One region of the Janthinobacterium lividum genome, then DNA from elsewhere that is predicted to be linked to it. Evidence: predicted binding sites of a transcription regulator. Region 1 holds the regulator's gene; each other region holds the start of a gene.

Region 1 (10,122 bases):
AGCGCGTGCAGGATTTCACGCAAGTGGCGATCCGCGACGTCATGCATGCGCAGCCGCGCAGCATCGCGCCCGAACGCCTGGCCGTGGACGCCGTGGCCGTGATGGAGCAGTTCCGCATCAACCAGATGCTGGTCGTCGATGCCGACGGCAAACTGGTGGGCGCGCTGCATATCCATGATCTGACGCAAGCGAAGGTGATCTGATGGATAGCGTCGCGGACAACCTGGCCCGCGCGGCCAAGGTCAAACTGATGATCTTTGACGTCGATGGCGTGCTCACCGACGGCAGCCTGCATTTCGGCCCGGACGGCGAGATGATGAAAACGTTTAATGTGTATGATGGCCTGGGCATCAAGCTGCTGCAGGAATCGGGCGTGCAGACGGCCATCATCAGCGCGCGCCGCTCGCCCATCACGGCGCGCCGCGCGCAAGACCTGGGCATTACCCACGTGCACCAGGGCGGCCACGACAAGCTGACGCCGTTTCGCGAACTGCTGACGCTGACGGGCTTGACGGAAGAGCAATGCGGCTATATCGGCGACGACGTCATCGATGCGCCCATCCTGAAACGCGTCGGCTTTGCCGTCAGCGTGCCGGGCGGACGCCCGGAAGTGCAGGGCCTGGCCCACCATGTGACGCAGGCCGGCGGCGGCCGCGGCGCGGTGCGCGAGATCTGCGAATTCCTGCTGCGTGCCCAGGACAATTATGCGCGCGTCATGGCGCCGTTCCTGGAGTGAGGCGCGCCGCCTCGCCAGTGACATTTGAAAGAGTGAAGCCCTATGCGTAAGCCAGGAGGCGCCCATCGCTGGCGCATGATTTTTACCGTGCTGGGCGCGGTTGTTGTCGCGCTGGGCAGCTTTTGGCTGCTCGAGGTGATGAACAAGAATAGCCAGGACATCACGGCCAGCAAGCATCTGGATGAGCCCGACTATTTCATTACCAATTTCAGCCTGGTGCGCATGGACTTGACGGGAAAACCCAGCTATATCGTGTCGGGCACCAAGCTCACGCATTATCCGCTCGACGATTCGTCCGATATCGACCGGCCCTTCGTGCGCAAGCTCACGCCAGGCATGCCACCGATGAACATGAATGCGGAACTGGCGCATATCGACCAGGACAATACCCGGCTGCAACTGCACCGCAATGTCGTGATCGACCGCGTGGCCAGTCCGAAGGCGCAAAACCTGACAGTCAAGACGGAAGCGCTGACGGTGTTCCCGGATGAGGAAAGAATGGAAACGGACGTGCCTGTCGATATCCTGACGGGCACCTCGCGCCTCAATGGCATCGGCATGAAAGCCAATAACGCCACCGGCGTGGTGGAAGTGCAGAATGCGCTGCGCATGGTCCTCCCGCCGAAACCGCGCCCGGCCGCGGCGGCAAAATGACAGAATGAAACAAGGAAACCATACTATGAAGAACATCTTGCTGTTGACCGTATTTTCCCTGGCCATCATGGGCGTGGCGCATGCCGAGAAGGCCGATTCCGAGAAGGAAGCCGTCATCACGGCACGCAGTGGCCACGTCGATGACATCAAGCAGGTGCGCACCCTGACGGGCGACGTCGTGCTGGTCAAGGGGACCCTGACCATGAAGGCGGGTCGCGCCGTGATCACGGAAGATCCGCAAGGCTACCAGTTCATTACCTTCTGGGCCGATCCCGGCAAGCTCGCCACCTTCCGCCAGAAGCGCGATGGCGCGGGCGACCTGTGGGTGGAAGGCGAAGCGGAGCGCGTGGAATACGACAACAAGACGGAAGTGGTGAAACTGTTTTCCAGGGCCAAGCTGACGCGCCTGGAAGGCACGAAAGTGACCGACGTGGCCAATGGCGCCTTCATCTCGTATGACAGCCGCAAGGAAGTGTTTGCGATGGAAAATTCCAACAGCGGCACCAGCACCCCGGATGGCGGCAGCGTGCGCATGGTGATCCAGCCGAAAACCAAGGCACCGGCGGCGGAGAAAGCGCCGGCCACGCCCGCGCCAGGAAAGAAATAATGGACAATACTCGTTGCGGCAGCACCCTGATCGTTCGCGGGCTGCAAAAAACCTATGGTAAGCGGCAAGTCGTGCATGATGTCTCGCTGCAAGTCGAATGCGGCGAAGTGGTGGGTTTGCTGGGCCCGAACGGCGCCGGCAAGACCACCTCGTTCTACATGATCGTCGGCCTGGTGCCGTCCGATGGCGGCAGCATCGATATCAGCGGCGTGGACATCTCCAGCCTGCCGATCCACCGCCGCGCGCAGATGGGCCTGTCCTACCTGCCGCAGGAAGCGTCCGTCTTCCGCAAGCTGACGGTGGAAGACAATATCCGCGCCGTGCTGGAAATTCAGACCGTCGAAGGCCGTCCGCTGACGAAGGCCGAGATCGAGGTGCGCCTGGATAAATTGCTGGCTGACTTGCAGATTGAAAAGCTGCGCGAGAATCAGGCCCTGTCCCTGTCCGGTGGCGAGCGCCGCCGCGTGGAAATCGCCCGCGCGCTGGCCACCGATCCCCGTTTCGTGCTGCTCGACGAACCGTTTGCCGGCGTCGATCCGATCGCCGTGATCGAGATCCAGCGCATCGTGCGTTTCTTGAAGGAGCGCAATATCGGCGTGCTGATCACCGATCATAATGTGCGCGAGACGCTGGGTATCTGCGATCGTGCCTACATCATCAACCAGGGCTCGGTACTGGCGTCGGGACGCCCCGACGACATCATCGCGAACGAGTCGGTACGCCGGGTCTATCTGGGCGAACACTTCCGCATGTAAGCCAATGAAACAATCATTGCAGCTGCGCACTTCGCAGCACCTGGCACTGACGCCGCAGTTGCAGCAATCGATACGCCTGTTGCAATTGTCTACCCTGGAATTGCATCAGGAACTAGAGCAATTGCTGACGGACAATCCCTTGCTCGAGCGCCTCGATGATCCGCTCGACCGCTCGCTGCGCCTGCTGTCCGATGGCGCCTTGAGTTCCACGGCAGCGCCGGCCGAAGCGCCGCCCCAGCCGCCAGGCCAGGAAGCGCCCACAGCGCCGGCCGAAGCGGAAACCTTTGACGGCGATGCCGGCGAGGGTCCTGCCGCCGCGGATGGCGGCGACAGCGACTGGAGCGAGGCGAGCCGCGGCAAGGCGCCCGACGACGAGGATTCGCGCCCGCAACTGGAGGCCCATCACTGTACCCTGCGCGAACACCTGATGGAGCAGATGCGCGTGACGGTACTCGAATTGCGCGACCGCGCGCTGGTCGAGCTGATCATCGATGCGCTCGACGACAATGGCTACCTGGAAGAGTCGCTCGACGACATCCTGGCGCGCCTGCCGGAAGAGCTGGAAATCGACGCTGACGAGATGCGCACGGCCTTGTCTCTCTTGCAAAGTTTCGATCCGCCCGGCGTGGGCGCGCGCAATGCCTCCGAATGCCTGGCGCTGCAAATCAAGCGTTTGCCGCACATCGCCATGGTGACGCGCCGCATGGCCCTCGTCATCGTGGAAAAGCACCTGGCCTGGTTTGCCCAGCGCGATTTCAACAAGCTGAAAAAAGCCCTCGATTGCGACGATGAAGACTTGCGCGAAGCGCAGACGGTGATTCGCCAGTGCAATCCGCATCCGGGCGCCGTGTTCGCCTCGGACGTGTCCGATTACGTGGTGCCCGACGTCGTCGTCAAGCGCGCGCGCAATGGCTGGCAAGTCACGCTGAACAACGATGTCATGCCGCGCCTGCGCGTCAATGCCATGTACGCCAACTTGCTCAAGCAGGGCAAGGGCGAGGGCGCCATGGGCGCACAGTTGCAGGAAGCCAAGTGGCTGATCAAGAATATGCGCCAGCGCTTCGACACGATCCTGCGCGTGGCGCAGGCGATAGTAGAAAGACAAAAGAACTTTTTCTCGCATGGGGCCGTTGCCATGCGTCCCCTTGTGCTCCGTGAAATAGCTGATACACTGGGTTTACACGAGAGTACTATCTCGCGGGTAACAACTCAAAAGTACATGCTGACCCCGCACGGCATGTTCGAGTTGAAATATTTCTTTGGTAGCCACGTCGCCACCGAAGCGGGGGGCGAAGCGTCATCGACGGCGATACGGGCATTGATCGTGCAACTGACAGGAGCAGAAGACCCTAAAAATCCTTTATCCGACAGTAAGATTGCGGACATGCTGGGGGAACAAGGCATGGTGATTGCGCGACGTACTGTTGCCAAATACCGGGAAGCGTTGAAAATTCCGCCAGTGAGCCTGCGTAAGTGTTTGTAAGTTTTTTTCGGTTCCTCTGCGGGCCGGATAGGATGGACCGCACGAACCCGATCATCTTTAGGAGTGTGTATGAATCTCACCATCAGCGGACATCATCTCGAAGTGACACCAGCCATCCGTGAATACGTACAAACGAAGCTGGAGCGCGTGAAACGTCATTTCGATCAAGTCATCGATATCGCCGTGATTCTGACCGTGGATAACCTCAAAGAGAAAGAAAAACGTCAAAAGGCTGAAGTCAACCTGCGTTTGAGCGGCAAGACTGTCTATGTGGAAAGCTTGGCGCACGACCTGTACGCCGCGATCGATACCCTGATCGACAAGCTCGATAGGCAAGTGATGAAATACAAAACCAAAGTGCAAGGGCACGGTAAAGAGGCGATCAAGCATCTGCCAGACAACTCCGAGGAAGAAGCCGTCGTCGCCGTCTAAGGCCACCCGCTTCCAGCAGTTGTGATCAACTAAGGGCGCACATCTTGCGCCCTTTTTTGCGCCTGGACCTTTTGAGCGCAATGTTCGCCGCGCAGGGGCTAAAATGTTTGCACTTTCACTTCTTTCCTGCCTGCCATGAGCGACTTCGTCCAGACTTCCATCCGCAACCGCACGGGCCATATCGTGCTCGACCGTCCGAAAGCCTTGAATTCCCTGTCGCTGGAGATGGTGCGCGCCCTGAGCGCGGCCCTGCTGGCCTGGCGCGACGATCCGCAGGTGGACGCCGTGGTGATCCGCTCCAGCAGTGAAAAAGCCCTGTGCGCCGGCGGCGACATCCGTTTCTTTTACGATGCGGGCCTGGCCACGCCGCAAGGCGGCAGCGCCTTGCTGGAGGATTTCTTTACGGAAGAATACGCTTTAAACCATGTTATTCATTTCTATCCGAAACCGTATATTGCCGTGATGGATGGCGTGGTGATGGGCGGCGGCATGGGCGTGGCGCAAGCCGGGCCCGGCAACCGCCTGCGCATCGTGACGGGCCGCACGCGCATGGCCATGCCGGAAGTCAATATCGGCTTGTTTCCCGACGTGGGCGGCAGTTATTTTCTATCCCGCCTGGCCGGCCAGCTGGGCCTGTACCTGGGCTTGACGGGCTTGACGATCAACGCGGCCGATGCCCTGTACACGGGGCTGGCCGATGTCTACGTGCCTGAGGCGCAGATGGGGGCGCTGCTGGACCTGTTCGAATCGACGCGGGGAGATGCCTTGCCGGTGGCTATCAAGGCGCTGGCGGCGCCTTTCCAGGCCGAGGCGGGGGTGTCTCCCCTGGCCACGGCGCGCGCGGCGCTGGACCGCCATTTCGGCGCCCCTTCCGTGGCCGCCATCATGGCCTCGCTGGCGCAGGATGACAGCGCGTTCGCGGCCAAGGCGCTGGCGGCCATGCGCCTGCGTTCGCCCTTGATGATGTCGGTGACCCTGGAATTGCTGCAGCGGGGCGCCCACCTGGGCGTGGCCGATTGCCTGCGCCTGGAGCGCACGGTGGTGCGCCACAATTTCGAACATGGCGAAGTGCTTGAGGGCGTGCGCGCGCTGGTGGTCGACAAGGACAATGCACCGCGCTGGAACCCTGCCAGCCTGGACGACGTCGATGCGGCCATGGTGGCGCGCTTCTTTGCCACCGTCTGGCCAGCCGCGGCGCATCCGCTGCGCCACCTCGACTAATTAGCTGCGTTCGCGGTGGCGCAGGACGACGCGTTCATTCGGGCCGAAATACTGCGCCAGCCGCTCCGCCATGTACACGGAGCGGTGCTGGCCGCCCGTGCAGCCCAGGGCCACCGTCAGGTAGCTGCGGTTGTCGGACTTGAATGACGGCAACCATTTCTCGATGAAGGCGCGGATGTCGGCCAGCAGTTCCAGCGCGCTCGGCTGCGCGTCGAGGAAGGCGATCACGGGCGCATCGCGGCCGTCGAGCGGGCGCAGCGCCAGGTCGTAATAGGGATTCGGCAAGGCCCGCACGTCGAAGACGAAATCGGCGTCCAGCGGCACGCCCAGCTTGAAGGCGAACGATTCGAAGAACAGGGTCAGCGGTGCGCGTTCGGAGGCGACGATATCCTTGATCCAGGCGCGCAGCTTGTTGGCGCTCAGTTCCGACGTGTCGATCACATGGCCCAGCTGTTCGATGGCTGACAGGCGTTCGCGTTCTTCCGAGATGCACTCGATCAGCGTGCGGCGGCTGGCCGGATTCTGGTTCGGACGCAATTCGTGCGACAGCGGATGGCTGCGCCGCGTTTCCGAGAAGCGCGCCACCAGCGAATGCGTGGTGGCCGTCAAGAACATGACCTTGACGTCATGCCCCTGGTCGCGCAGCAGGGCCACATTGTGCGGCAGGCTGGTCAGCGACTCGGCGCTGCGCGCATCGACGGCGACGGCCAGTTGCGGTGTACCTTCGTCGAGCAGGGTCTGCACCAGGCTGGGCAGCAAGGCCGGCGGCAGGTTGTCGACACAATAGTAGCCGGTATCTTCCAGCACATTGAGCGCGACGGATTTACCGGAGCCGGATATTCCGGTGATAAGGACGATATGCATACGCCGATCATACAATAAAGATCGGCGCTCTGCTTCCAAGGCAATTATCTTTACAAATTATTGCAATTTGGAATGTGATATTGCCGGGATTGGCAGGGCGCTCTCGTCACGACCGTAGGTCGGCTTAGCGCGTCGCGCGTAAGCCGACACCGCGGCATGGGCCAACAATGTCGTCGGATTACGCACGGCGTTGCCGCGCTAATCCGACCTACTTGCTAATCGCCACTCATGGCGAGTCGTTGGTGCAGCAGGGAATTCACGCAGCACAGCTGCGTGCCTGCGTAACGGTTCGCCCTTGCAAGGGCGAACTCCTTGGCAATATTAATCGCCACTCATGGCGAGTCGTTGCCGCTCCATGAACTCCTGCAAGGTATCGATGCCGCGCAGTTGCAAAATCGTGTTGCGCACGGCCGCTTCCAGCAGTACGGCGATGTTGCGGCCGGCGGCGACGGGGATGACGACCTTGCGCACGGGCAAACCCAGCACGTCTTCCGTGGGGAACAGGAACGGCAGGCGCTCGACTTCCTCTTCCAGCGCGTTGCGGCGCACCAGATGCACGATCAGTTTCAGGCGCATCTTGCGGCGCACGGCCGTTTCGCCAAAGATGGCTTTGATATCGAGCAAGCCCAGGCCCCGCACTTCCAGCAGGTTTTGCAGCAAAGGCGGGCAGCGGCCTTCGATCATGTTGGGTGCGATGCGCGAGAATTCGACGGCGTCGTCGGCCACCAGGCCGTGGCTGCGTGAAATCAGTTCCAGCCCCAGTTCGCTCTTGCCCAGGCCCGAATCGCCCGTGATCAGCACGCCCACGCCCAGCACGTCCATGAACACGCCATGCATGATGATGCGTTGCGCCAGCTTTTTAGACAGGTAGACGCGCAGGAAGTCGATCACTTGCGCGGCCGGCAGCGGGGTGGAGAACAGGGGAATGTTTTGCTCGTCGCAGATGGCGAGGATGTCGGGCGGCGTTTCCAGCCCTTGCGCGATGATCAGCGCGGGCGGACCGCCGGCGATCAGCTCGCCAATCACGTGGGTGCGCGTGTTAACCTTCAGGCGCTGGTAGTAATTGATTTCCTGGTGGCCGAAGACCTGGATGCGGCCCGGATGGATCAGGTTCAAGTGGCCTACCTGGTCGGCGGCCGACGAGACATCGCCCGAGATCAGGCGCTCGCCGCCGGGGAAGCCGGCGAACCAGCCCAGTTGCAGACTTTCACGATTGTCGTCGTACAGGCGTTGTATCGTCAGTGGCGTTTGCAACATGGCAGTCTTCTTCTTCAGGAGTGGAGGAATACCTGAAGTTTAACCCGCCGCTTGCAGACTAGGTTGCCAATTGACGATGCGCGAATGTACGGATTTCGGTTCCGGATCCGTGGCCAGTGCCGTGCGGAAGGCGTCATCGGAAAACATTTCAGCGATTTCCGACAGGATTTCCAGATGTTGCTGGGTGACATGATCGGGAATCAGCAGGAAAAACAGCAGATTGACAGGCTTGCCATCGGGCGACTCGAACGGAATCGGCTCGGCCAGGCGGACGAAGGCGCCCAGCGGCGATTTCAAGGTTTTGCTGCCCTTGACCCTGCCATGCGGCACGGCCACGCCATGGCCCAGACCAGTCGAGCCCAGGCGTTCGCGGGCAAACAGATTGTCCGAGACGGTAGAGCGGGCGATGCCGTAATTGTTTTCGAAGATCAGGCCGGCTTGCTCGAAGGCACGTTTTTTACTGGAGACTTCCAGGTCCAGCAGGACGTTTTCGAGGGATAGTATTTTGCTAAGATTAGTCATGACACTCAATGAAATGGTGCAATGCGCAGAGGGCTTGCGAGCCGAATTATAGGCCTGTTTCGGCGGCCTGTAACGCCAATTCTCAACAGTATACGCCCGCTGCGGGCGCAGTGGGCGCTACAGCCCATGTCACCATCATTTTAGCAAAAAAATAACATCGGTGTGTATCGGCTATTTCTTGATTAAAAACACGCGGCGCGCCGGTTTTTCCGCCGCCGAATGCCGATTTTCCGATTTTTCAGCGTCTTTGACATGCTCTGCGGCACTACTGCAACGTTGTTTTAAAACACAGCCAACATTCCTGTTGGCATGGTTTCATGGTGCTGCGCGGTGTTGCCTAATGTTACTGACGGGCGTTGCGCAGATTGCCCGGCATCGCTCCCGTGCTGAAGTTGCTGCGCCAAGGATTGATATCGAGGCCGCCGCGGCGCGTATAGCGCGCATACACGGACAGTTTTTGCGGCTTGCACTGACGCAAGATATCGACAAAGATGCGTTCCACGCATTGTTCGTGGAATTCATTGTGCTCGCGGAAACCGATCAGGTAACGCAACAGGCTTTCCTGGTCGATCTGCGGTCCTGCATACTCGATCTGCACGCTGCCCCAGTCGGGCTGGCCCGTCACCAGGCAATTCGATTTGAGCAAGTGCGAGACGAGTTTTTCTTCCACGGGCGCTTCGTCCAGCGCTGCCTTCAGCAGCAGCGGCGAGGGCGTGTATTGCGTGATTTCCAGGTCCAGGCGGTCCAGCAGCACGCCATCGAACTCGCCCATTTTCAGCTTGCCGAAATCTTCCTGCAAAGTCAGTTCCACTTGCACGGGCGCGCCGAAGCCGTTCGATAAATCCTGCTTGAGCAATGCCACCAGCGCATCCGGGCTGTCCAGCTTGGTCTGGTTGAAGGAGTTCAGGTACAGCTTGAACGATTTCGACTCGATGATGTTCGGCGAATCGGCCGGCGCGCTGACCTTGGCGATGGCCACCTGCGGCTTGCCACGCTGGTTCAGCCACGACAGTTCATACGCATTCCAGATATCGAGGCCGAAAAACGGCAAGGTGCCGTGCAATTCCAGCTCGTCGCGCTTGCCCTGGCGCGGAATGGGAAACAGCAATTCCGGCGCGTAATCGGTGCGGTAGGCGGAGCTTTTGCCCAGCGGGGACAGTTCGGCGAGGTCGTTGGTGGTGGTCATGGTGATGGCGTGAATTCAGTCAAGCACGCATGGTAGCCTATTTACTAGGACGGTAAGCACTGGCGCAAAGGAATCAGTCTGGTTCGAGCAATTTCAACACCTAACAAAACCGTAGCGAGCGGAAGGGAGAGGTGGCCGAGAAGCGCAACCGTACTTTAGTACGGTGAGCATCGCAAGCCACCTATACCGACGCGCAGTAGGTTTGGTTAGGTGTACTCCATTTAACCCAGGAACAGCTTATACACAGGATTGCTGCTCTCATCCCAGTAACGGTACCCCAAGGTATCGAGGAAGCGGGCGAACTCTCCCATTTCATCGGGCGGCACTTGCAAGCCGATCAGGATGCGGCCCACGTCGCCGCCCTGGCTGCGGTAATGGCAAAGTGAAATATTCCAGTTCGGCGCC
Region 2 (10,122 bases), 870 kb from region 1:
AGTAAAACAGTTCGTTCAAGGTAGGCGCTTCGAAACCGCGCGCGGCGCTGGCATACACGTTGACGTTCGGCGTCAGCTTGTACAGCAGGCCTAGCACCGGTGTCGTGTGGCTGAACTCCAGGCTGCCGCTATCGTTGCCGTTGCCGAGGAAATGGTCGTCGACCGCCACTTTCATCTTGCTGTAGCGCACACCTGCGCTGAGCAGCCACGGACCGCTTTGCCATTCCGCCTGGATATACGGATCGAGGCTGGAGACGACATTCTGTTCGTCGCGGCGCAGCTTGCCCTTCAATCCGTACACTTCGCCGATATAGTTCTCATAGCCGGTGCGGTCATCGCTGGAGCGGCCATAGTCGATGCCGATGGTGGTGCTCAGCTTGCCGCCGGCCAACTGGTTCACGTGCAGCCAGTTGGTGTCGATGCCATAGAACTGGCGCTGGAAGTCGACCACGCCGCCCGAATGCTTAAGTAGACCGTCCACTTTGGTATTTTGGAATGCTTTATTAAACGCCTGGTACTGGATCACGTCGCGGTTGCCGCCATACACCATCACGTGCAGGCGGTCATCGCCGAACGACTGTTCATAGGTGGCGCCGATTTGCTGGTGGTCGATGCTCTTGCGGGTGTTGTAGCGTTCGGCCAGTGTGCGTTTCGGGTTTTGCGTATCCGTCGCGTCGACCTCACCGGCGCGCGGGTTGGCGGCAAACGTGGCCCAGGTGGCGCCCAGCGGATCTTGCGTATTGCCTTGATGCAGGCTGTTGGCGACGATGGTCAGCTTGCTGTCCGCCGTGGGCTTGACGGTGATCTTGCCGAACGCCTGTTCGCGCGTGGCGGCGCTATGGTCGCGGAAGCCGTCCGTGCGGAAGCGCGAACCGTCGAGCACGTAGCCGATGTCGCCTGCCTGGCCTTGCGCCGAGAGATCGACCTTGCTGGTGCCGTAGCTGCCGCCCGTCACATTCAGTTCGACGGACGGGGGATTTTGTCCATCCCTGGAAAACAGCTGGATCACGCCGCCCGAATGGTTGCCGTAGATGGCAGAAAACGGTCCGCGCAGCACTTCGATGCGCTCGGCTGTATCGAGGTTGAAGGTGGCGGCCTGGCCCTGGCCGTCGGGCATGCTGGCGGGAATGCCATCGCTGATCAGTTTGACGCCGCGCACACCGAAGGCCGAGCGTGCGCCGAAGCCGCGCGACGAGATCTGCAAGTCTTGCGCATAGTTCTGGCGGTTTTGCACGACCAGGCCCGGCACGGCGGCCAGCGCTTCCGACGCGTTGACGCGGATTTGGCCATCCTGGATGCGCGCGCTGTCGACCACGTCGATCGAGGCCGGCACTTCCTGGCTGGGATGGGCGATGCGGCTGCCGCTGATGACCACCGTATCCATCAGTTGTCCGGCGGCCAGGCTAGCTGCCTCGGCGGCAAAGACGTGGGGGGCGAGGGTGGCGCTGCCGGCGACAAACAGGCTGGCGATGGTGTTCAGGCGGAAACGATGCTGCATGCGGATTCTCCAATGTGAATAAAAGCCTGCTTGATCGCGTGCGCGGTACAGGTCTGCATAGTCTTATCAAGCAATATGCCTGCCATGTCTCCATTGGTGGGCTGAAATTATACGCGTGTCAGTGGCACGGCGTTTGCATACAGCAATGGGCAGATGCGCCGCTACCGCGCGCTTTTCCTGTGTTTTGCCATTGAAAAGGTGATTATGCCCAACTTCTTCTCGTGCTTGCGCCAGGTTTGCTGGCTATTGCCGGCGCTCGCCAGCACCGCCCTCCAGGCAGCTCCCTTTGCCTATGTCCCCAATGAAAAATCGGGCACCTTGAGCGTGATCGACACGGCTACCGACCAGGTAGTGCGCCAGATCGCCGCAGGCAAGCGGCCGCGCGGCATTGCCGCCGACCCCACCGGACGGCAATTGTTTGTCACGGATGCCGCCAGCAGTGCCTTGCTGCTGATCGATAACGCGGGCGGCGCGCCCGTGCGCCCGGTGGCGCTGGGCAAGTCGCCCGAAGGCGTCAGCGCTTCCCGGGACGGTCATTACGTGGCCGTCGCCGTCGAGGAAAACAATAGCGTGGCCTTGCTCGACGGCCAGACAGGTACCTTGCTCGCCGATATCAAGGTGCAGGGACGTAATCCGGAACATGCCGTCTTCAGCCCGGATGGACGCTGGCTGCTGGTCAGCGCGGAAGAGGCGGAGCAAGTCGACGTCATTGATGTGGCGCAACGCCGCCAGGTGGCCTCCATCGCCGTGGGACTGCGTCCGCGCGGCATCGGTTTCAGCCCGGACTCGGGCCGCGCCTATGTGGCGTGCGAACTGGTCAATGCCGTGTATGTGATCGACATGGCCGCGCGCAAGGCGATTGCCACCATTCCAGCGGGCAAGAATGCGAATGGCATCGTGGTCCATCCCAACGGCAAGCAGGTGTATGTCTCGAATGGCACGGACGGCACGGTGATGGTGATCGACACGGCCAGCAATCAAGTGACGGCCACGATTGCCGTCGGCAAGCGCCCGTGGAACATGGCCATCACGCCCGACGGCGCCAAGCTGTACGTGGCCAATGGCCGTTCGAACAGTGTATCCGTCATCGACACGGCCAGCGCGCGCAAGGTGGCCGACATTGCTGTAGGCGAATTGCCCTGGGGCGTGGTGATTCGTTGATTCCTTGGTGGCACAGGCGCAGGTGTTCCAGTCTGGTACACCTGTTCCATTGTGCAGCGGCGCAGGGGAGATGCCGCAGGGCTGGCCCGGATTGGAACAGGACGTCTTCACCTTGTTCAAAATGCAAACAGGCCCACGTCCCCACCCAAGCAGGTGGCCTGCGCTGAAAAACGTGCCGGGTTTGATGCCGTGCCCTTGTAACAGGGATAAAACCGGCTAAGTTTGTAGTGGGATGGCGAGCTGGCACGGCATTTGCGGAAGACTCCGTGTACTCACCCCATCTGTACCAGGACGTTTGATTTTAATTAAGTAATTCCATTCTAATTAACCCGATAGAGGACGACATGAATCTCGCAGACATCAGCAAACTGGGCGTAGCCAATCCCTTCAAACAACGCTATGACAATTACATCGGCGGCAAATTCGTTGCACCAGTAAAAGGTGAATACTTTCCTAACATCACGCCCATCACAGGATTGCCGTTTTGCGAAATCGCCCGTTCCACGACGGAAGACGTCGAGCTGGCGCTGGATGCCGCGCACGCCGCCAAGGAGGCCTGGGGCAAGACTTCGCCAGCCGAGCGCGCCAATATCCTGAACCGCATCGCCGACCGCATCGAACAGAACCTGAGCCTGATCGCCACGGCGGAAACCATCGACAACGGCAAGCCGATCCGCGAAACGATGAATGCCGACATTCCACTGGCCATCGACCATTTCCGTTACTTCGCCGGTTGCATCCGCGCGCAGGAAGGTTCCGTCGCGCAAATCGATGCGGAAACCTATGCCTACCACTACCACGAGCCGTTGGGTGTCGTGGGGCAGATCATTCCGTGGAATTTTCCGATTCTGATGGCCGTGTGGAAACTGGCGCCAGCTCTGGCCGCCGGCAATTGCGTCGTCTTGAAACCGGCCGAGCAGACCCCGGCATCCATCATGGTGTTGATCGAGCTGATCGGCGACTTGCTGCCGCCGGGCGTGCTGAACATCATCAATGGTTTCGGCCTGGAAGCGGGTAAACCGCTGGCCTCGAGCAAGCGCATCGCCAAGATCGCCTTTACGGGCGAAACGGGCACGGGCCGTCTGATCATGGGTTATGCGGCGCAAAACCTGATTCCCGTCACCCTGGAGCTGGGCGGCAAGTCGCCGAACATCTTCTTTGAAGACGTGATGGATGCCGATGATGAGTATTTCGACAAGTGCCTGGAAGGTTTTGCGATGTTTGCGCTGAATCAAGGTGAGGTATGCACTTGCCCATCGCGCGTGCTGATCCAGGAATCGATCTACGAGAAATTCATCGAACGGGCTCTCAAACGCGTGGCCGCCATCAAGCAGGGCAATCCGCTCGACTCATCCACCATGATCGGCGCCCAGGCGTCGCAGGAACAGCTGGAAAAAATCCTGTCCTACCTCGACATCGGCCGCCAGGAAGGCGCGGAAGTGCTGGCTGGCGGCGAACGCAATACGCAGGCGGGCGACCTGGAAGGCGGCTACTACGTGCGTCCGACCGTGTTCAAGGGCCATAACAAGATGCGCATCTTCCAGGAAGAGATTTTCGGGCCCGTGGTGTCCGTGACCACTTTCAAGGATGAGGCCGACGCGCTGGCGATTGCCAACGATACCTTGTATGGCCTGGGCGCCGGCCTGTGGACGCGTGATGGTTCGCGCGCCTTCCGCATGGGACGCGCCATCCAGGCGGGCCGCGTGTGGACCAATTGCTACCACCTGTATCCGGCCCACGCCGCGTTCGGCGGCTACAAGCAATCGGGTATCGGCCGCGAAAACCACAAGATGATGCTCGATCACTACCAGCAAACGAAGAACTTGCTGGTGAGCTATAGCCCGAAAGCGCTGGGCTTCTTCTAAACCGGCAACAGGCGCCGCGCCCTTAGCCAGGCGTGGCGCGCAGAAAGGGATGCCATGAGTGCAGCAATTGCCCGGGTGGTCGCCACCGATGCGGCGCTGGAAATGATGGACAAATTGCGCCAGCGTCACGGCCCGCTGATGTTTTTCCAGTCGGGTGGATGCTGCGACGGCAGCGCGCCCATGTGCTACGCGCTGGGCGAGTTCGATGTCAGCGACACCGATATCTATCTCGGCAATTTGAATGGCACACCGTTCTACATGGGACTCGAGCAATTCGAGTACTGGGAGCATACCCAGTTGATTATCGATGTGGTCGACGGCAATGGCGGCATGTTTTCACTCGACAACGGCACCGGCAAGCGCTTCCTGACGCGCTCGCGCCTGTTCACCGATGAAGAGTGCGCGCTGTTGCATGCCCAGCCGCATGAGCACCGCAAGACTTGATACACACATACTAATAAAACAGAGGGAGATGATTGTGCAGAAAAAAATCATGGGGATACTCATCGGTTTGAGTTTGGCATCGCTGGCCCAGGCGGCCGACGTGGGCAATGTCACCAATGCCATGCTCGACAGCACGGCGAAGAATCCGGCCAGCGTCCTGTCGTTTGGCATGGGTACGCAGGGGCAGCGCTATTCGCCGCTGACGCAGATCAATGACAAGACCGTGGCCAAGCTGGTGCCGGCCTGGTCGTTCTCGTTTGGCGGCGAAAAACAGCGGGGCCAGGAATCGCAGCCGTTGATTCACAATGGCAAGATGTTCGTCACTGCATCGTATTCGCGCATCTTTGCCGTCGACTTGAAAACGGGCGCCAAGCTGTGGAAGTATGAGCATCGCTTGCCTGACGGCATCATGCCCTGTTGCGACGTGGTCAACCGCGGTGCCGCCCTGTACGGCAACCTGGTGATTTTCGGCACGCTCGACGCCTACCTGGTGGCGCTGGACCAGAATACGGGCAAGATCGTCTGGAAGGAGAAAGTGGATGACTACGCGGCCGGCTACTCGATGACGGCCGCGCCGCTAATCGCCGAAGGCTTGCTGCTGACGGGCGTGTCGGGCGGGGAATTCGGCATCGTGGGCCGGGTGGAAGCGCGCAATCCGATGACGGGTGACCTCGTGTGGAGCCGTCCGACGGTAGAGGGCCATATGGGCCACCGCTACGACAAGGATGGCAAGGCCATCGACAACGGCGTGTCCGGCACGGCGAACAAGACGTGGCCGGGCGACCTGTGGAAAACGGGCGGCGCCTCGACGTGGATGGGCGGCACCTACGATCCGCAAACCAAGCTCGCCTACTTTGGCACGGGTAATCCGGCGCCGTGGAACAGCCACTTGCGTCCCGGCGACAATCTGTACTCATCATCCACCGTGGCGCTGGACGTGAAAACGGGGCAGATCAAGTGGGCGTATCAAAACACGCCGAATGACGCCTGGGATTTCGATGGCGCCAACGAGTTCGTTACCTTTGACATGGACGGCAAGCGCTACGGCGGCAAGGCCGACCGCAACGGCTTCTTCTATGTCATCGATGCGGCCAATGGCAAGCTGCAGAACGCTTTTCCATTTGTGAAGAAAATCACCTGGGCCAGCAGCATCGACCTGAAGACGGGCCGGCCAAATTTCATTGCCGCCGGCCGCCCTGGCGACCCCACCAAGGGAGAGGAAGGCAAGAAGGGCACGACCGTGTTTGCCGCGCCCGCTTTCCTCGGTGCCAAAAACCAGATGCCGATGGCGTACTCGCCGCAAACCAGGCTGTTCTACGTGCCGGCGAACGAATGGGGCATGGATATCTGGAACGAGCCGATCAGCTACAAGAAGGGCGGCGCCTTCCTCGGTGCCGGTTTTACCATCAAGCCCCTGTTTGACGACTACATCGGCGCCATGCGCGCCATCGATCCGAAGACGGGCAAGATCGTGTGGGAAATCAAGAACAACGCGCCGCTGTGGGGCGGCGTGATGAGTACGGCGGGCAACCTGGTGTTCTACGGCACGCCGGAAGGCTTCCTGAAAGCCGTCGATGCGAAGACGGGCAAGGAGCTGTGGAAATTCCAGACGGGCTCCGGCGTCGTGGCGCCGCCCGTCACCTGGCAGGATGGCGACACGCAATATGTCGCCGTCGTCTCCGGCTGGGGGGGCGCGGTGCCGCTGTGGGGCGGCGAAGTGGCGAAGAAGGTCAACTTCCTGGAGCAGGGCGGTTCCGTGTGGGTCTTCAAGCTGGCGTCGAAGTAACGGGGTGAAACATCCGGGCCACACGGATGGGTGTCTCCCTGTCCGCCGGATGTTTTCTTTTTGCTGACGGCCCAGGCCGTCAGTTTTTTGTTTACCTGGATGCCCGATACGCCTGCTTGCGGTCAAAAAATGAACACTGTCAGTGGCGATTGATCCGCTGCTGCACATGTTAACTACGCCTTTTCTCTTTCTCCCTCTGAGCCGCGCTGGGCACGCTTATTGCCAAAGCTTGAGGTACATCAATCATTGGTGTGCACACTAAAAACAGAGAAGAAAGAGGAGAACAAATGAACACATTGAGCAAGCTGGGGAGCCTGGGTGTCATGACAATCGCAGCGGTGGGACAGGCACACGCCGTCGATATCAAGGCTGGCGACTGGACCGTGTCGGTGGGCGGCATCGTCAACGCCTATTACACGCAAGTGTCGTGTTCGGGTGATGCGGTGGGCGGGCTGGCGCTGGGCGGGCAGGCGCTCGGTTGCGGCGGAGAAAAGGACCGCACCACCATCGGCAACGGCTTGCTGCCGAATGGCTTGATCACCTCGGCAAGCTCGCGGCTGGGCGAGTACGACGTGAAAGCCTTGATCGGCATCTACAACTCGACGGCCACGGACAGCGCCATCAGCCAGAACAGCGTGGTCGATGTGCGCCAGGCCTTCTTCACGTTTGGCAATGAACACATGGGTACCTTCAAGCTGGGCCGCGACTACGGCATCTTCGGCGCGAATGCGATCCTCTCCGACATGACCTTGTTGGGCTCGGGCGCGCCCGTGCAGGCGACGCAGCGGGGCAGGGTGACCTTGGGTCATATCGGCGCTGGCTACACCTATCTGGGCAACTATGGCCAGATCATGTACAGCACGCCGAAGTCGGGCGGCTTTGGCGTCGACGTGGCGCTGGTCAGCCCCGTCTCCGATACGCCCATAGTGGCAGGCTCGACGTATTCTTCGAAGTCGAGTCCGCAGGTGCAGGCGCAGCTGACGTATGCGCAGGAAGGCGTGAAAGCCTGGCTGGGCGTGAAGTCGCAAAAATTCACCTCGAAAACGCCGGGTATCGATGACCTGACCATGCGCGGCGTGGAAGTGGGCGGCTCGTACCAGATGGGGCCGGCTGGCGTGCTGCTCAACTTCCAGGGCGGCAAGGGATTGGGCATTCTCTCCGATGCGGATCAGGGCGATACCAAGTCGAAGAACTTGTTGCTGCAAGGCACGTACAAGACAACGGACAAACTGAAACTGGGCTTGTCCTACGGCATCAGCAGGAACAACGACCACACGGCCGGCACGGGCGGCTTGAAGTCGAACGCCAACCTGACCCTGGGTGCGTATTACTCGCTCAACAGTGCGATCACCCTGGTGGGCGAGCTGGGCCAGACGCGCTCGAAAGGCTTTACGGGTGGCGAAGCGAAGATGAATGGCGTGTCCCTGGGCGGCATTATTTTCTTCTAATTAATGAACACGGCCCTTGCGACAAGGCGCCGCACGGAGCGTAGTGCATGAGGACAATGCGGTTGTTCATAGCATGCTGGCTATTCCTGTTTATCCTGGGACAGGCGTGGGCGGGTGTGCTCACCAGGGTCGAGCTGGCAAGGCGCTTTCCTGTTCCCATCGTCGTGGGCGACAAGGAGACCGACTTGCCCGTCTGGCCATTGTTCCGGCAAAACGCCACGGCCACCGAGCTGATCGGCTACGTGTTTGAATCCGTGGACCTGGCGCCGATTCCCGGCTTTTCCGGCGTGCCCGTCAATCTGTTGATCGCCATCAATCCTCTAGGCGGTTTCCTGGACGTCGCCGTGCTGTCGCAGCATGAACCCGTGTTTCTCGATGGCCTCGGCGAAGCGCCGCTGTTTCAGTTCGTCAAGCAATACCAGGGCTTGTCGCTGAAGCAGAATATCGCTATTGATGCCAAGAAGAAACGCGCCACGGATGCCACGCATGCCGATATCGATGGCGTGTCGAAGGCCACGGCTTCCGTGCGCATCATCAACCAAAGCGTGCTGGCGTCGGCCTTGAAAGTGTCGCGCAAAAAACTGGGATTTGGGCAAGGCCGTGACCCGGACCAGATCGCCCGCATCCGCATGGAGGTATTCGAGAAACTCAGCGTGGAGCAGATGCTCGAGCGGGGCTTGATCCAGCACGTACGCTTGAGCAATAAGGATGTGGAAACCTTGTTTGCAGGCAGTCCCGGCGCGGGACTCGATGCGGAAGCGACGCGTGCGCCCGATGGCTTGTTCATCGACCTGTACCTGGCGTACGTGTCCGTGCCCACGGCGGGGCGCAATCTGTTGACGGAACGCAGCTGGAACAAGCTGCGCAACCGGCTGGACGAAGGCGACCACGCCATCCTCGTCATGTCGCGCGGGCGCTACAGCGTGCTGGGCGACGATTTCGTGCGCGGCACGGTCCCGGACCGGCTATTGCTGAAACAGGATGGCTTGCCCATCGACATGCGCGACCTGGACCTGGAATTGCAATTGGCGGATACGACGCTGTTGCCGACGGAAAATGTCACCGTCTTGCGCGTCATCAGCCAGGCGGGGCTTGATGCGGCCAGCCCGCTGGCTTTTACCATGCCGATCACGCGCAGCAAGGGCATTGTGTATCCGGAACGCATCGCGCGCAACGTGGATGTCAATTACCGCCTGCCGGCTGATTTTTATACGGCGCCGCAAGGCGACGATGCCACGTGGCGCGGCACGTGGAAAGGGCGCAAGACTGAGTTGCTGCTGTTGCTCGCCGGGCTGGCGCTGCTGGCCGGTGCATTGGCCTGGCAGAAACGCCTGGTGCGCGATGGCAGGCAATTTGTGTGGTTTCGCCGCCTGTTCCTGTTGTTTACGATTGGCTTCATCGGCTATTACGCGCAGGGGCAGTTATCGATCGTCAATATCACGGGCGTCATCCAGGCGCTGCTGGCGGGGCGCAGCCTGGGCTTTTTCCTGTTCGATCCGATGACGGTGATCCTGTGGGCGTTCGTGCTGCTCAGCCTGCTGGTCTGGGGGCGGGGCACGTTTTGCGGCTGGCTGTGTCCGTTTGGCGCCCTGCAGGAATTCACGGGCAAGCTGGGCCAGTGGCTGCGCTTGCCGCAATGGAAAATCAAGCCGCGCCTGGATGGGCGCTTGAAATGGATCAAGTATGGCCTGCTGGTGGCCATTCTCGGCAGCAGCATGTTTTCCAGCCAGATCACGGACAAACTGGTCGAGCTGGAACCATTTAAAACGGCCATCACCCTGAACTTCGTGCGGGCCTGGCCCTTCGTCGCGTATGCCGTAGGCTTGCTGTTGCTTGGTAGTGTTTCTTATAAATTCTTTTGCCGCTACCTGTGTCCGTTTGGGGCGGCACTGGCGCTGCTGGGGCGGTTTCGCCTGTTCA
Region 3 (10,122 bases), 2.8 Mb from region 1:
TCATCCACCGCTCCGGCAATCATCTGCTTACCCTGATCAATGAAATCCTCGAACTGTCGAAGGGCGAGGCGGGACGCCTTCACGCGCAGACGGCCGTGGCTGCGCTGGCGCCCCTGTTGCAGGAAGTGATGGACATGTTGGGCATGCGCGCCGAGCAGCAGGGCCTGGCCCTGCGCCTCGATTGCGCGGACCTGCCGGCGGCCGTGGTGCTCGACGCGACGCGCTTGCGCCAGGTGCTGCTGAACCTGATGTCGAACGCCGTCAAATTTGCCGGCGGCGGTGAAGTCACCTTGCGCGTGCGCGCTGAGCGGCGCGATGGCGATCAATGGATGCTGTCGTTTGCCGTCAGCGACACGGGCATCGGCATCGCCCCGGAGGACCAGCAGCGCATTTTTGAACCCTTCGTGCAGGCCGACAGCGCGGGACCGAAGGATGGCACGGGCCTGGGCCTGGCCATTTCGCGCGAATTCGTGCAATTGATGAAAGGCGAATTGACGGTGGAATCGATGCCGGGGCAGGGCGCCACCTTCCGTTTCAGCATACCCGCGCAGGCGGCGGAAGCGCCCGTGCAGGTGCCCGTGCCGCTGCCGGCGGCGCCGGTGCCCGAGGCGCCGCCGGCGCTGCGGGCGCGAGACTTGCAGTTGCTGCCAGGTGAAGAGCGCGCGGCCTTGCTGGTGGCGCTGCGCGAATTGAACCTGGCCAGGGTGGCGCTGCTGCTGGGTGACTTGCCGCCGGCGGCTGCGCCCGTGCTGGCGCCGCTGCAAGCCATGCTCGACCAGCATCAGTACCGCCAGCTGTGCGACTTGCTGGAGAGTGAGGGCGCGCTGGCGCACGCTTGAAAAGTGTGGGCTGACAACATCGGATTCGATGAAAAGACGGGCTAAGTGCCACCGATGGATGGTGCTAAATTGCAATAAAGATTATGATGATAGTACGTAGTTCATCGCAAAGAAATGTCTTGTCCAGCGCGGCAATGGATCGCCGCGCCTCATCCAAAGCTGAGAGAACTGCTACATGCACCGCGATTTTTCGGAAGTGAATTCGAAGGGCGAAGTACTGATCGTTGAAGATACGCCGGCTTCGCTGAAGCTGTTGAGCGATTTGCTGGGCGGCGCCGGCTATGCGGTGCGCCAGGCGCCGAACGGTGAACTGGCCCTGTGGACGGCCCAGGCGCGCCCGCCCGAGCTGATCCTGCTCGACGTGCGCATGCCGGGCCTCGACGGCTTTGAAGTGTGCCGCCGCCTGAAGGAAATACCATCCCTGCGCCAGGTGCCGGTGATCTTCCTGTCGGCCCAGTACGATACGGACGACAAGGTGCGCGGCTTCGCGCTGGGCGCCGTCGATTTCATCGCCAAACCCTTCCAGGCCGAGGAAATCCTGGCCCGCACCGATGCCCACGTGCGCCTGGCGCGGGCGCAGCTGCAGCTGGCGCAGGAGCGCGCCAACCTGGAACGGCGCGTGGCCGAACGCACGGCCGAACTGGAGCAGGTGGCCAGCACCCTGGCGCGCGAAGTGCAGATCCGCCGCGCCAATGAAGAATTGCTGCGCCTGTCGGGCCAGGTCTTTGAAGCGACCCAGGACGCCATCCTGATCACGGATCCTGCCGGCGTCATTGTCACGGCCAATCCCGCCTTTACGCGCATCACCGGCTACGCGGCGCAGGAAGTGGTGGGCACGGACATCCTGCGCCTGCACGCCGAACACACGGGCGAAGCGGTGCTGCTGGCCCTGCGCCAGGGCTTGCGCAGCAGCGGCTGCTGGTCGGGCGAGGTGCAGACGCGGCGCAAGAGCGGCGACACCTATCCCTGCCTGCTCAGCGCCTCCACCGTGCACGGGCCCGATGGCGCCGTCGTCAACTACATCGGCGTCTTCCTCGACATCAGCGAGCGCAAGGCCGAGCAGCATCTGATCGATTTCCTTTCCTACCACGACGCGCTGACGGGCTTGCCGAACCGCGTGCTGCTGCGCGAGCGCTTCGAACAGGCGCGCGCGAACGCCCTGCGCGACAACCAGCAAGTGGTGCTGATGTGCCTGGACCTGGACCGCTTCAAGAATATCAACGATTCGCACGGCCAGGCCGTGGGCGACAAGGCGCTGCAAGTGGTGGCGCGTTTCCTGTCCGGCTGCGTGCGCGAGGGCGACACGGTGGTGCGCCAGGGCGGCGACGAATTCCAGATCCTGCTGCAGGACGATGCCCTGCTGGGGCGCACCCTGGGGCTGGCGCAAACCATCCTGGCCGGCTTGCGCGAAGAACTCAGCGTCGATGGCGAGCGCCTGGCGCTGACCACCAGCATCGGCATCGCCATGTGCCCGGCCGACGGCGACAGCCTCGACGACGTGCTGCGCCACGCCGATACGGCCCTGGTGCGCGCCAAGGAAATGGGACGCGACCATTACGCCTTCTTCACGGAGCGCATGGGCAGCGATATCCGCGCCCGCCTGGCGATGCAGCAGCAGCTGCGCGGCGCCATCGGCCGCGATGAATTCGAAGTGCACTACCAGCCGCAGATGTGTTTGCGCACGGGCGCCTTGCTGGGCGCGGAAGCCTTGCTGCGCTGGGATAATCCGGTGCTGGGCAAGGTGCCGCCCGGCCTGTTCATCGCGCTGGCAGAGGAATACGGCTCGATCACGGCCATCGGCGAATGGGTGCTCGAAAGCGTGTGCGCGCAGATCCGCGCCTGGCACGACGCGGGCCTGGGCAGCATCAAGGTGGCCGTCAACCTGTCCGGCAAGCAGTTCGCGCAAGACCGCACGGTGCCGTTCGTCGAGGCAGCCTTGCGCAAATACGCCATCGCGCCCGCCTGCCTGGGCATCGAGATCACGGAAAGCACGGTGATGGGCGATCCGGACAAGGCCGTGGCGGCCCTCACGCGCCTGAAGGATATCGGCGTGGGCATTTCGCTCGACGACTTCGGCACCGGCTATTCCAGCCTGGGCTACCTGAAGCGCTTTCCCATCGACGTGCTGAAGATCGACAAATCGTTCGTTGACGATGTCACCACCAGCAGCAGCGACGCGGCCATCGCCCGTTCCGTCATCTCGCTGGCGCACAACCTGGACATGCGCGTCATCGCCGAAGGCGTGGAAACGCGCGCACAGGTCGACTTCCTGACGGAACACGGCTGCGACGAAATGCAGGGCTATTACTTCAGCCGCCCCCTGGCCGCGGAAGCCTTCACGGCCTTGCTGCGCGAACGGCGCACCCTGGCCGTGGCGGCGGCCTAAGCGCCGCGGTGCGGCCGATGCACCATGCCGGTGCGTTCGCTGCAGCGCGGTGCACGATTCTCACTTTTATTTCCCCTGACGCTGGCACATATCCTGCTTAGGTAATCGCTTATTTACGCGATTGCCCCGCATGCCAGACAGTACCCCTCCAGCCATGCTTTTGCAGGCCAGCGCACACGGCGCCTGGCAGGCGCACTTGCGCCTGGGCTTTGCGCTGCACGATGGCGTCAGCCGCCTCGTCGAGCGTACGCACAGCGGCCCCCTGCGCGTGCAAAAGCCCCTGTATCCGGAAGGCGATCGCGTCTGCCACGCCATCATCATCCATCCGCCCGGCGGCGTGGTGGGCGGCGACCAGCTGGCCGTCGACGCCACGGTGGGCGAGGGCGCGCACGCCTTGCTCACGTCCCCGGGCGCCGCCAAGTGGTACCGCGCCAACGGCCATGTCTCGGGCCAGCACATCATGCTGCGCGCCACCAGCGGCGCGGCCATCGAGTGGCTGCCGCAGGAGAGCATTTTCTTCGACCAGGCTTGCGTGCGCCTGCGCCAGGAAGTGGAACTGGCGGCCGACGCCAGCTACATCGGCTGCGACATCGTCTGCCTGGGCCGCAGCGCCTCGGGCGAAATGTTCAACACGGGCAGCATCAGCCAGCAGGTGCGGATCCGCCGCGGCGGCACGCTGCTGTGGTGGGAGCAGGGCGTGCTGGCCGCCGGCGGCGCGCTGATGGCCAGCCCGCTGGGCCTGGGAGGCCACACCGTGTGTGCCACCCTGATCGCCATCGGCACGCCAGTTTCTCCCGCCGTGCTGGCGGCCGTGCGCGAGATCGCCGTGCCGGACGGCGCCGCGTTTGGCGCCACGCACATGAAATCGCTGGTGGCGGTGCGCCTGCTGTGCGGCGACAGCGAGGCGGCGCGCCGCATCATGCTGGCCGCCTGGCAGCTGCTGCGTCCCGCCATGCTGGGGCGCGACGCCGTCGTGCCCCGCATCTGGAACACTTAATCAGGAAAGAAGCGCAAGGAAAAACATGGACCTGACTCCCCGCGAAAAAGACAAGCTGCTCATTTTTACGGCCGCGCTGCTGGCCGAACGGCGCCTGGCGCGCGGCTTGAAGTTGAATTATCCGGAAGCGGTGGCCCTGATCAGCGCGGCCATCATGGAAGGGGCGCGCGATGGCAAGTCGGTGGCGCAGCTGATGTCGGACGGCACGAAGATACTTTCGCGTGCCGACGTCATGGACGGCATCGCCGAGATGATCCCCGATATCCAGGTGGAGGCGACCTTCCCCGACGGCAGCAAGCTGGTCACCGTGCACCACCCGATACCTTAACCAACCAAGCGACATTACAGGAGCCGGTCATGATCCCAGGCGAATACAAATTGGAAGAAGGCGAAATCAGCTTGAATGTCGGACGCGCCACGGCCACCGTGGTAGTGGCCAACCGGGGCGACCGGCCGATCCAGGTGGGCTCGCATTTCCACTTTTTCGAAGTCAACCCTGCGCTGTCCTTCGAGCGCTGGCGCGCCTACGGCATGCGCCTCAATATCACGGCCGGCACGGCCGTGCGCTTCGAGCCGGGCCAGCAGCGCACGGTGGAACTGGTGGCGCTGGCGGGCGAGCGCAAGGTCTACGGCTTCAATGGCGCAGTGATGGGCGAACTGCAAGACACTCCACCGGGAAAGGATTGAGATGGCCAGCATTCCCCGCAGCGCGTATGCCGAAATGTTCGGCCCCACCAAAGGGGACCGCATCCGCCTGGCCGACACGGAATTGTTCATCGAGGTCGAGCATGACTACGCGATCTACGGCGAAGAGGTGAAATTCGGCGGCGGCAAGGTGATCCGCGACGGCATGGGCCAGTCGCAGCGCTGCGCGGCCGAGGTGATGGATACCGTCATCACGAATGCCGTCATCCTCGACCACTGGGGCATCGTGAAGGCGGATATCGGCTTGAAAAACGGGCTGATCTTTGGCATCGGCAAGGCGGGCAATCCGGACATCCAGCCCGGCGTGACCCTGGCTATTGGCGGCGCCACCGAGATCATCGCCGGCGAAGGCATGATCGTCACGGCCGGCGGTGTCGACACGCACATCCACTTCATCTGCCCGCAGCAGATCGAGGAAGCGCTGATGAGCGGCGTGACCACCATGCTGGGCGGCGGCACGGGACCGGCCGTGGGCACGGCCGCCACCACCTGCACGCCGGGGCCGTGGCACTTGCACGCCATGCTGGCGGCGGCCGACGCCTTCCCGATGAACCTGGGCTTCATGGGTAAAGGTAACGTCAGCCTGCCGCTGCCGCTGGAAGAGCAGGTGCGCGCGGGCGCCATCGGCTTGAAACTGCACGAAGACTGGGGCAGCACGCCGGCCGCCATCGACAACTGCCTGTCCGTCGCGGACCGCATGGATATCCAGGTGGCGCTGCACAGCGACACCCTCAACGAAGGCGGTTTTCTCGAACACACCTTGGCCGCCTTCAAGGACCGCACCATCCACACCTTCCACACGGAAGGCGCGGGCGGCGGCCATGCGCCCGACATCATCGCCGCCGTGGGGCAGGCCAACGTGCTGCCTTCGTCGACCAATCCCACGCGGCCCTTCACCGTCAACACGCTCGACGAGCACCTGGACATGCTGATGGTGTGCCACCACCTGGACCCGGCCATTGCCGAAGACGTGGCCTTTGCCGAGTCGCGCATCCGCCGCGAAACCATCGCCGCGGAAGACATCCTGCACGACATCGGTGCCATCTCGATGATGTCGTCCGACTCGCAAGCCATGGGGCGAGTCGGCGAAGTGATCATGCGCACCTGGCAGACGGCGCACAAGATGAAGGTGCAGCGGGGGCCGCTGGCGCCCGATACGGCGCGCAGCGACAATTTCCGCGCCAAGCGCTACATCGCCAAGTACACGATCAACCCGGCCATCACGCATGGGATCTCGCATGTGGTGGGGTCCATCGAGGCGGGCAAGATCGCCGACATCGTGCTGTGGAAGCCGGCCTTCTTCGGCGTCAAGCCGTCGATGATTCTAAAAGGCGGCATGATCGCGGCCGCGCAGATGGGCGACCCGAACGCTTCGATCCCCACGCCGCAGCCCGTGCACTATCGCATGATGTTCGGCGCCTTCGGCGGCGGCCTGAAAAAGTCGTTTACCTTTGTCTCGCAGGCGGCCTACGACCTCGATATCGGCCGCCAGCTGAAACTGAATAAATCCGTCATCGCCGTGAAGAACATGCGCGGCTTGCGCAAGCACGACATGATCCACAACAGCGCCACGCCGCACATGGAAGTGGACCCGGAAACCTACGCCGTGCGCGCCGACGGCCAGCTGCTCGTGTGCGAGGCGGCCGCCGTGCTGCCGATGGCGCAGCGCTATTTTCTATTTTAAGCAGGAGACAATCATGCTCACATTGCATACCAAGCTGGCACCTGGCGATGAACGCGCGCCGTTTGCGCAACTGGTGCTGCCCTACGATCAGCGCGAAAAATGCCGGCTGCGCGCCGTGCTGTCGACTGGCGACGACGTGGCCGTGTTTACCGTGCGCGGCACGGTGCTGCGCGACGGCGAGCGCATGACGGGGCCGGATGGCCAGGTGGTGCAGATCGTCGCCGCGCGCGAGCCAACCTACCTGGTGCGCTGCGCGGATGCGCATACCCTGCTGCGCTGCGCTTTTCACTTGGGGAACCGCCACACGCAGGCGCAGGTGGGCGACGGCTTTTTGCGCATCCGCAAGGATGTCGTGCTGAAGGAGATGCTGGAAGGCTTGCAGGCGAGCGTGACGGAAGAGAGCGCGCCGTTCGAGCCGGAAGCGGGCGCGTATGGCGGCGGCCATGGCCACCACGACGGCCACGGCCAGCACTTGTTGGCGCCCGTGCCGCTGCGGCAGAAAATCCACCGCCCTGGTGACATTGCATGATGCAGGCGTCCGCCCTGCTGCATTTGCTGCAGTTCGCCAGCCCGGCCTTGCCGATCGGCGCCTACAGCTATTCGCAGGGGCTGGAGGCGGCGCTCGAATCCGGCCTGGTAGTGGATGCGGCCACGGCGCGCGAGTGGATCGCCCAGCATCTGACGCACGTGGTGGCGCGTTGGGAAGCCCCGCTGTGCTGGCGCTTGATGCAAGCGTTCGAAGCGCAGGATTTGTGCGCCGTGCAGCGCTGGAGCGAGCGTTTCATCGCTTCGCGCGACACGGCGGAATTTCGCGCCGAGACCATCCAGATGGGCTATTCGCTGACCAAGTTGCTGGCCGAGCTGGGCGTGGCCGACGGCGTGCTGATTGACATGCTGCAGGGTCAGCCGGAGGTGGCCTTGCCCACGGCCTATGCCTGCGCCGTGGCGGCGCTGGCGATTCCGCGCGAAGAGGCGCTGCTGGCCATGCTGTTTGCGTGGGCGGAAAACCAGGTGCTCGTCTGCGTGAAATCCGTGCCGCTGGGGCAGGTGGCGGGCCAGCGGCTATTGCTGTCGCTGCGGCCCGAGCTGGAAGCGGCGGCCCTCACGGCGCAGACGTTAGCAGACGACGAGATGGGCAACTGGGCGCCCGGCCTGTCGCTGCTGTCGATGCGGCACGAAGTGCAGTACAGCCGGCTGTACCGTTCCTGAAAATTTTATGAGAGAGCAAAAAATGACATCGATCACCTCCAATCCCCTGCGCGTGGGTATCGGCGGCCCCGTCGGATCGGGCAAGACGGCCCTGTGCGAAATGCTGTGCAAGGGCATGCGCGAGCGCTACGACATGGCCGTCATCACGAATGACATCTACACCAAGGAAGACATGGAAATCCTGCTGCGCGCGGATGCCTTGCCGGCCGAGCGCCTGATGGGCGTGGAGACGGGCGGCTGCCCGCACACGGCCATCCGCGAAGACGCGTCCATCAACCTGGAAGCGATCGCGCGCATGCAGGCAGATTTTCCGAATCTCGATTTGATCCTGGTCGAATCGGGCGGGGACAATCTGGCCGCCACCTTCAGCCCGGAATTGTCGGACCTCACCATTTATGTGATCGACGTGGCCGGCGGCGAAAAAATTCCGCGCAAGGGCGGGCCCGGCATCACGCGTTCCGATTTGCTCATTATTAACAAGACGGACCTGGCGCCGTATGTGGGGGCCAATCTGGACATCATGGCGCAGGATGCCAAACGCATGCGCGGCGAGCGCCCCTTCGTGTTCACCAACCTGCGCAGCGGCGACGGCGTGCAGATCGTTATCGACTTTATCCGTGAGCAAGGTTTGCTCGATCAACCAGGCAAGGAGCTGCAATGAGCGCAAGACTGATGAAGAATACGGCCGCCGTGGCGGCGCTGTGCCTGCTGGCCTTGCCCGCCATGGCCCACCCCGGCCATGGCGAGAGCGCCGGTTTCCTGGCCGGTTTCGCCCATCCGTTCACGGGCATCGACCATTTGCTGGCCATGCTGGGCGTGGGCATCTGGGGCGGCCAGCAGCGCCGCGGCCTGGCCCAGCCCGCCACTTTCCTCGGCATGATGCTGCTCGGTGCGCTGGCCGGCATGGCGGGCGTGGCGGTACCCGGGCTGGAAACAGGTATCGCCGCCACGGTGGCGCTGGTGGGACTGGCCATCGCGCTGGCGCTGGCCTTGCCGAACTGGCTGGGCATGGGATTGGTGGGCCTGTTTGCGCTGGCGCATGGCAATGCGCATGGCCAGGAATTGCCTGCCGCCTCGGCCGCGTGCGGCTTCCTGCTGGCTTCGGCCACCTTGCTGGGGGCGGGACGTTTCATCGGCCAGGTACTGGCCGAGCGCATGCTGCGTGTGGCCGGCGTGGCCTTGACGGCTGCCGGCGTGGTGCTGATGGGAATGAATTAAGCGCCGGGGCGACGTTCCGACAGCACGATGGGCGCCGCCTTTTCAGGATGCAAGCCCTGGTGGCCCGCATACACGGCGGCGATGGCGGCCATGTCGGCGTCCTTGTCGCCCGTCAGATAGATATGGTCGACGACGCCCAGCACCTTGTTCGGGTAGTCGATATACACCAGCAACAGCGGCACCTTGGCGGCCAGGGCCAGGTGATAAAAGCCGCTCTTCCAGTTCGGGCGGTAGCTGCGCGTCGCTTCCGGCGTGATGGCCAGCCAGTACCAGTCGGCGGCTAGCATGCGCTCGGCCTGGCGCTGGATCGTGCCGCTGGTGGTACTGCGGTCGACGGGTTCGCCGCCGAGGTAGCGCAGCACCTTGCCCATCGGGCCGCGGAACAGGGAATCCTTGGCCAGCCAGCGGAACGGCAGGGACAGCGCCCATTTGCCGAACAGGCCCACCATGAAATCCCAGTTGGACGTGTGCGGGTAGACGACGGCGATGCCGCGCGGTCCCGGCAGGGGACGGAAGCGCATGCGCCAGCCAAACAGGTGCAGCACGCGCAGCGCGCAGCGCTGGTGCCAGGTCGGCAAGTCGCCCGCTTTTACAAATAAATCGTCCATTGATACCCTTCAGTGACACTGTTCTTAATGGGATGGCGCTGGTGGCCATTTTCCTTGAAGCAAAAATTCTGCGCAGGCATTCTATACGGGGCTGGCGATGGCGACAAGCAGCCGAGGCCGCTATTCATGCGGTGTCGAGGCGGTTGCTGCCGCTATTTTAACGATGCTTGGCCACTGTGTCGGGCACTAAATGCGCACAATGTGGTCAAAACTTGACGCAGCGTTGATCCACCCGACATGGAGCCATGGCATGAAAAACAACATCGATGATGTAAATGGGGAGCATGTGCGAACGGACAAAGTGATGGCCGAGCTCGTCGAGCGGGGCGTCGCTTTTCATCACACCCTGGGACGGACGGTGGCGACAGCCTATTTGCGCGAACACGCGGTACCGGTCGAGGTGATACGCCGGGTCTTCAGCAGCGTGCAGGCGCGTCGTCCGGCCCGGCCGGCACGGCGCCGATGGCGCTGACGAT

Evidence for each region. Region 1 encodes sigma-54, which starts transcription at its own class of promoters, with help from an activator protein. Its sites were predicted from a motif close to TGGCANGNAANCTGCTTT; they were not measured.
Region 2: the regulator sigma-54 is predicted to act here: its motif matches at 1,621-1,638, upstream of U0004_RS28310 (beta-propeller fold lactonase family protein).
Region 3: the regulator sigma-54 is predicted to act here: its motif matches at 3,308-3,325, upstream of U0004_RS19635 (urease accessory protein UreD).

Annotation. Positions count from the first base shown of each region.
Region 1 is NZ_CP139976.1:808,516-818,637, forward strand. Features, by position in the region: gene U0004_RS03560 (KpsF/GutQ family sugar-phosphate isomerase) at 1-203, shown strand, start outside; gene U0004_RS03565 (KdsC family phosphatase) at 203-736, shown strand; gene lptC (LPS export ABC transporter periplasmic protein LptC) at 779-1,390, shown strand; gene lptA (lipopolysaccharide transport periplasmic protein LptA) at 1,416-1,997, shown strand; gene lptB (LPS export ABC transporter ATP-binding protein) at 1,997-2,752, shown strand; gene U0004_RS03585 (RNA polymerase factor sigma-54) at 2,757-4,235, shown strand; gene hpf (ribosome hibernation-promoting factor, HPF/YfiA family) at 4,305-4,667, shown strand; gene U0004_RS03595 (enoyl-CoA hydratase/isomerase family protein) at 4,803-5,888, shown strand; gene rapZ (RNase adapter RapZ) at 5,889-6,752, opposite strand; gene hprK (HPr(Ser) kinase/phosphatase) at 7,074-8,009, opposite strand; gene U0004_RS03610 (PTS sugar transporter subunit IIA) at 8,049-8,531, opposite strand; gene queF (NADPH-dependent 7-cyano-7-deazaguanine reductase QueF) at 8,875-9,717, opposite strand; gene ilvA (threonine ammonia-lyase, biosynthetic) at 9,939-10,122, opposite strand, start outside.
Region 2 is NZ_CP139976.1:6,264,761-6,274,882, reverse strand. Features, by position in the region: gene U0004_RS28315 (TonB-dependent receptor family protein) at 1-1,498, opposite strand, end outside; gene U0004_RS28310 (beta-propeller fold lactonase family protein) at 1,703-2,659, shown strand; gene adh (aldehyde dehydrogenase) at 3,004-4,524, shown strand; gene U0004_RS28300 (DUF779 domain-containing protein) at 4,579-4,968, shown strand; gene U0004_RS28295 (PQQ-dependent methanol/ethanol family dehydrogenase) at 5,018-6,754, shown strand; gene U0004_RS28290 (porin) at 7,042-8,202, shown strand; gene U0004_RS28285 (4Fe-4S binding protein) at 8,259-10,122, shown strand, end outside.
Region 3 is NZ_CP139976.1:4,330,645-4,340,766, reverse strand. Features, by position in the region: gene U0004_RS19645 (sensor histidine kinase) at 1-839, shown strand, start outside; gene U0004_RS19640 (EAL domain-containing response regulator) at 1,015-3,225, shown strand; gene U0004_RS19635 (urease accessory protein UreD) at 3,356-4,222, shown strand; gene U0004_RS19630 (urease subunit gamma) at 4,248-4,550, shown strand; gene U0004_RS19625 (urease subunit beta) at 4,580-4,909, shown strand; gene ureC (urease subunit alpha) at 4,911-6,611, shown strand; gene ureE (urease accessory protein UreE) at 6,625-7,140, shown strand; gene U0004_RS19610 (urease accessory protein UreF) at 7,140-7,820, shown strand; gene ureG (urease accessory protein UreG) at 7,843-8,481, shown strand; gene U0004_RS19600 (HupE/UreJ family protein) at 8,478-9,038, shown strand; gene U0004_RS19595 (1-acyl-sn-glycerol-3-phosphate acyltransferase) at 9,035-9,646, opposite strand; gene U0004_RS19590 (hypothetical protein) at 9,897-10,118, shown strand.